One region of the Chitinophaga sancti genome, then DNA from elsewhere that is predicted to be linked to it. Evidence: riboswitches for the same ligand, from Rfam matches in the RefSeq annotation. Region 1 holds a riboswitch; the other holds the start of a gene.
What was found. A riboswitch is a leader RNA that binds a small molecule or an ion and turns the genes downstream of it on or off. The one in region 1 is predicted to bind S-adenosylmethionine.

Region 1 (3,210 bases):
CGGAATGGCCAGATCAGTGGCTGATCCGTACCCATACTCAATACGGCGCCGATGCCGTAGTGTAAATATTGTTCCAGCTGCCGTTTCACATTCGCGTCCGTATAATTATTGGCGGTAGCTGTATTTCCTTTTATCAGTCCCAGGTGCCCGTGGGCATTGATCAGCAGCGGCATGACCGTTTTGCCGTTCATGTTAATGCGTCTGGCGTTTTTAGGCAGGTGTTTAGTATCCGGAAAAGAAACCACCTTATCTGCCTGGATCACCATATTTGCATGCTGGCGCACTGGCGCGCCGCTGCCGTCTATGAGCGTAATATCTTTCAGTACCGTAAGGGGTCCCTGCTGCGCAAAAATTAGGCAGCTTTGAAATATTGCCCCTATGGTCATCAACAGATAATTCTTCATTCAGTATTGTTTGCAGTATTGCAAACTACGAACTATCAGTTAAATATCGCGACCGTTGCGGACTGAATTTGATGAAAGGCATGAGCGAGGTCGGCCAGAAGGTCTTCCGGTTCTTCCAATCCCACGCTTAAACGGATCAGGCTATCCGCTACCCCGGCGGCTCTGCGCGTTTCGTCAGGGATAGATTTATGGGTCATGGCAGCCGGATGGCATAACAAACTTTTAACACCACCAAGGCTTTCAGCAAGCTTAAAGTATTTGGTGCTGGTCACAAATTGCTGTGCCGCAGCTTCCGTATCTGTTTTTAGGGTAAAACTCACAATGCCTCCGAATCCTTTAGACTGCTTTTTCGCAATATCATGGTGAGGGTGTGATGAAAGGCCGGGATAAAATACCTTATCGACCAATGGGTGCTGCTCCAGGAAGCGTGCAATCTCTTTTGCATTGGCACAATGCTGACGCACACGCAGGTGAACGGTTTCGATACCACGAATTAACAGGAAACTGTCGAATGGTGACAATATTGCACCACAGGCATTCTGGTAAAATTTGATTTCAGCTCCCAATGCAGGTTCTTTGGTGACAACCACACCTGCTATCAGGTCACTGTGTCCACCCAGGTATTTGGTAGCGCTATGGATGACGATATCTGCACCTAACAACAGGGGTTGCTGTAATACCGGGGTACCAAAAGTATTGTCTACGGCAAAGAGGATTTTATGGGCTTTGGCTATTTTCGCGATCGCCCCGATATCCGAGATCTTTAAAGTTGGATTAGTGGGTGTTTCCAGCCAGATCAGCTTTGTAGCGGGTGTGATGGCGTCCAGTACATTTTGTACATCGCTGGTATCTACATAAGTGACTTTGATCCCAAACTTTTTGTACACCTTGTCAAAAAGGCGGAAAGCGCCCCCGTAAATATCGTCTACAGCAATGATTTCAGCTCCTGATTGCAGCAGTTTTAATACAGCGTCGATAGCTGCAAGTCCGCTGCTAAAAGCGATGCCGGTACTGCCGCCTTCCAGGCCGGCCACGATTTTCTCTACCGTTTCGCGTGTAGGATTGTTGGTACGGGCATAGTCATAGCCTTTGTTCACGCCGGGTGCTTCCTGAACGAAGGTAGAGGTCTGATAAATCGGAACCGCGATAGCACCTGTTAACGGATCTACCGGAATGGAATGGAGAAGGTGGGTGATGTTGCTCATCGGTTTGTTTTTTAGTTGATGATGAAATTGATTAAACAGGGTTCCGTGAGAGCTTATCAGAAAGGAGTGGGCATAAAAAAACTCACCTGGATAGTCAGGTGAGTTTAAAAGTATATTGAGTAATATCGATCAAATCTACTGACTTATCTTTCCCGGTTTGATCCGGGATGGATGTAGCACCTTTCCTGTTTGGTGGAACAGGATGGTTGCTAAGGCTTCGCAGGGCCATTTCCCTCTGCCTTTCTTGATAAGGTATCTTAAAGAACTGATGCAAAGATAAAGCGGGAAATTCCAAATTTCCAAGAAAATGAAGCAAAAAAATCTTCTTTCGCCTTCGGCAAAAGAAGATTTCCTTAGCGGAGGGACAGAAAGGGAAAGGAATACAAGAGAAATTACCTGCCTCGGAGAGATTTTATTTGGTTTACTAAACACCGTTCAGTAAGTTTGCATTGTAAATTAAATCATTATGGGGATATCTGACAGGAAAGAAAGAGAAAAACAGGAGATGCGGAAGCTGATTATCAGCGCTGCCATGGAGATGTTTATTAAAGATGGATATGAGAAAACCTCGATCCGCAACATTGCAGAAAAGATTGAGTATTCCCCTGCTACCATCTACCTGTACTACAAGGATAAAGACGAATTGTTTTACGAGATCCAGCGCGAAGCGTTTGATCAGCTGCATGAATACTTCCAGGTGCATGTTGTTTCTGCCGATCCCATGCAGCGACTGCGGGAATTGCTGAAAGCATATATCGAATATGGCATTGCCAACCCGGACCTCTACGATCTCATGTTCATACTTCGCTCTCCTATGAAAGCGGTGCAGGAAGATGATTTCTGGGAAAATTGTAACGGCTCCTTTCAGTTCCTGCTGAATACAGTAGAAGCTGCCAAAGACCACCTCCGTTTCTCTGATCCTGTAAAAGCAGGAATGATCTTTTGGAGTTTAGGACATGGCATTATCGCCCTCTCTATCCGTGACAGGATGAAAGTGACCAGGTTGAATGAAGGAGAGCAGGCATCCCTTGTCCAGTCTGCAATACAAGAGTTTATGCAAATTATTCAGAAATAAATTGTTTGTGTCAACCATCAGGTTGACACAAATAATAATCCACCTTTTTTCATTGACACTTAACGTGTCTTTTTTTATACCACTTTACTAAACAGTGTTCATTATGTCAACACGCATTAAAAAAAGACTTTTGTTCATAGTAGCTATCCTGGGCGCATCATTCCGCCTTTCTGCCCAGGATACGCTGCTTGAACACTACATCCGGGAAGCCTTTACCCGCAACCAGGGCCTACAGCAGCGCAATTTCCAGCTGGACAAATCGCTGTATGCCCTGCAGGAAGCCAAATCACTCTTTTACCCCAGCGTGAGCCTGGAAGGTGATTATACCCGTGCAGCCGGTGGTCGTACCATCGACATTCCACTCGGAGACCTGCTGAACAATGTGTACTCGAGCCTCAACCAGCTCACGGGCAGCAACCAGTTTCCACAGCTGAAAAATCAATCCGTGCTCCTCAATCCCGATAATTTCTACGATGCCAAACTGCACACCACCCTCCCGCTCATCAACACAGAGATCTGGTATGCC
Region 2 (3,210 bases), 2.4 Mb from region 1:
TCAATACTTCGTAAAGTCCTTGTCCCACACAACCAAATCCGAAAATCCCCAGATTGATAATTTTGTTTTCCATGTTCAATACTTAGTGCTGCATTCAGTGTCCGTTGCAAAACGGTTTTGCGTTTATTGTAAAACTGTAATTTGTTTACCTGCAGGCAGGTTCAGTTTATCCAGTGCCTGTTTGAGGTCGTTAATGAGATCTTCTGCATCTTCAATACCTACAGAGAGGCGGATGCAGGAATCCGCGAGACCTGTTTTCTTGCGGTGTTCTTCCGGAATATTCCGGTGTGTCATAGTAGCTGGATGATCCAGCATACTCTTTACACCACCAAAGCTTTCTGCGAGTTTAAACAGCCGGGTGGCGTTCACTACTCTGATTGCATTTTTGATGTTGTCACTTTTGAGAGAGAAGCTCACGAGTGCACCGTATTGCTTTTGTTGCTTACGGGCGATGTGGTGGTTTTTGTGCGATGCCAGTCCGGGATAGAAAACCTTATCCACAGCGGGATGTGCAGAGAGCCAGGCGGCGATGGCCATGGCATTGCTACATTGCTTATCGAGGCGCAGGCAGAGGGTTTCAATGCCTCTGATCGTAAGCCATGCTTCGAAGGGACTGAGTATACTTCCTGAAATATTTTGATTGAAACGTAACTGATCGGCCAGTATTTTGGTGTTGACTACAACCAGTCCTGCGATTACATCGGTATGCCCTGCAAGATACTTGGTAGCACTATGTATCACGATGTCTGCACCCATTGGAATAGGTTGTTGCAGCAGTGGTGTACACAGGGTATTGTCTACTACCAGCAGTACGTTGTGCTGTTTGGCTATCTTGCTGATGGATTTGATATCGGATACGCGTAATGTAGGGTTGGTGGGCGATTCCAGCCAGATCATTTTTGTATTTGGCGTGATGGCAGCCAGTACTTTGTCGGTATTGCTGGTGTCTACAAAGTTTGCTTTGATGCCAAAGCGTTCAAACATATGCTGGAACATCTGGAAGATACCGCCATAAGTATCTTCGACAGCCATGATCTCATCTCCTGATTTTAATAGTTTCATTACTGCATCGATCGCGGCCATACCACTGGCAAAGGCAAAACCTGCGTGGCCTTCTTCGAGGCTGCAGATAATGTTTTCCAGCACCTTGCGGGTAGGATTGTTGGCACGGGAGAATTCAAACCCTTTGTTGATGCCGGGTGATTCCTGTACGAAGGTAGAGGTCTGATAGATGGGAACGGAAATGGCGCCCGTCAATTCATCTATCGGGATACTATGTAATAACTGTGTAGCTATTTTCAACGCAAAGTAATTATACGGTTATGAACAGGTGGTTCAGAACGATAACTACCCAAAATAAAAAAGGCTCTTCCGTAGTTGGAAGAGCCTTTTCAGTATTATTAAGTACGATGAAAATGTCAATCTCTGCCAACTTATCTATCTCCGGTTATATGTATAACCGAAGCCGGAATTAGCACCTTTCCCTCGTTTGTTAAACAAGGTTGGTTGCTAAGGCATCGCAGGGCCAAGTCCCTCCGCCTTTCTGGATAAGTCATCTATAAAGAACTGGGTGCAAAGTTAATGGTAACTCTATCAGATTTCCAAAAAAAGAAAAATTTGGAAATCTGGTGTTGGGAATGCTAAATTTATTAGTAAAGATGAATTTATGACCATTGTTCAGATTGCCCCGCTCCTCACAGAGGAGCTGTTCCAATATATTTGGCAACATCGTTTGTTTACCCTTTCCCACTTGCATACGATAGAAGGAGAGCCTGTGCAGGTACTTCAACCGGGAGTACTGAATACCAATGATGGTCCGGATTTTAGCAATGCCCGGTTGCGGATAGGCGATGCTACCTGGGCTGGAAATGTAGAATTGCATTTAAAGACTTCTGACTGGTACAGGCACAATCATCAGCGGGATTTACGGTATAAGAATGTGATTCTGCATGTGGTGTTTGAGCATGATCTGGATGAGACGACGACGCAGGGAATTCCTTGTCTGGAATTGCAGTCGGCTATTCCCAAAATGTTGCTGAACAGGTATGCGCAGCTGAAACATTCCGGTCATTTTGTGCCTTGTGGAGGGAATGTGGCAACAGTAGAGCGGTTGATCTGGAGAAACTGGAAAGACCGCATGCTGGTAGAGCGGTTAGAAAGCAGGGCAAATATGATGAAAGAGTGGCTGAATAAGAGCAGGAATAATTGGGAGGAGTGTTGCTACTGGGCGATTGCACACAGCTATGGGATGCCGGTAAATGGAGATGCATTTCTGAAGCTGGCCCAATCCCTGCCATATACACTGCTGGTGCGGAATAAGCATAATCTTGTACAGTTAGAAGCGCTTTTATTCGGGCAGGCGGGAATGCTGGAAGGGCAGTTTGTAGATGATTATCCATTAGAACTGCAGGCAGAATATGTATTTCTGAAGCGGAAATATCAACTGCTGTCATTGTTGCCTCATCAGTGGAGATGGTTGCGGATGCGGCCTTCTTCGTTTCCTTCGGTGAGGCTGGCCAGCCTGGCGGTATTGTTACAGCAGGGGAGGGATCTCTTTGCCCGGCTGCTGGAAATGAAAGATCTGCAACATTTTCAGCAGGTACTGTTTGCGCAGCCGGAGGGCTATTGGAAGGATCATTACAGGTTCGATACCCCGGCGGTGGTTATGCGCAGACCGGGCATAATGGTAACGAGGAATGTGATCATCAATAGTATTTTACCCTTGTTGTATTTATATGGCAGGGAGAAAGGATTGCCGGAATACCAGGAAAAGGCGTTGGGCATGATGGAAACGCTGCCCGCAGAGGAAAACAGTGTGATGGAAGGCTGGAAAAAAGTGGGGATACTGGCAGGAGATGCCGCAGATTCCCAGGCATTGCTGCACCTGAAGCAGCACTACTGTGAGGAAAAGCGATGTTTGGAATGCGCTGTAGGATGCAAATTGCTGAAGACTGGCATTGCCCTGTAACCATTTTACTCCGAGTGCGTTATATCTAAGTGAAGACGAGGCCGGGGGATAAAAACAAATTTACACATGAAAGAAAAAACGTGTAGGTTTGTAATGATAAGTATACCAATATTACGCCCCTTACGTTTATTAGTAATGGTGGGCGATACAGTTAGACTCAGGATACTTTTGTTTGTAATTCGTGATGAGGCTGGTCAATCATAATTTAATATTACTCCCTTAACAAAAACAAATCTATACAG

Region 2: another riboswitch for S-adenosylmethionine. It lies ahead of SIO70_RS11175 (PLP-dependent aspartate aminotransferase family protein); the one in region 1 lies ahead of SIO70_RS20635 (PLP-dependent aspartate aminotransferase family protein).

What each region holds. Positions count from the first base shown of each region.
Region 1 is NZ_CP139247.1:5,052,141-5,055,350, reverse strand. Features, by position in the region: gene SIO70_RS20640 (amidohydrolase family protein) at 1-404, opposite strand, end outside; gene SIO70_RS20635 (PLP-dependent aspartate aminotransferase family protein) at 440-1,609, opposite strand; SAM riboswitch class I at 1,750-1,863, opposite strand; gene SIO70_RS20630 (TetR/AcrR family transcriptional regulator) at 2,076-2,684, shown strand; gene SIO70_RS20625 (TolC family protein) at 2,788-3,210, shown strand, end outside.
Region 2 is NZ_CP139247.1:2,671,111-2,674,320, forward strand. Features, by position in the region: gene SIO70_RS11170 (homoserine dehydrogenase) at 1-73, opposite strand, end outside; gene SIO70_RS11175 (PLP-dependent aspartate aminotransferase family protein) at 124-1,302, opposite strand; SAM riboswitch class I at 1,431-1,554, opposite strand; gene SIO70_RS11180 (DUF2851 family protein) at 1,667-2,968, shown strand.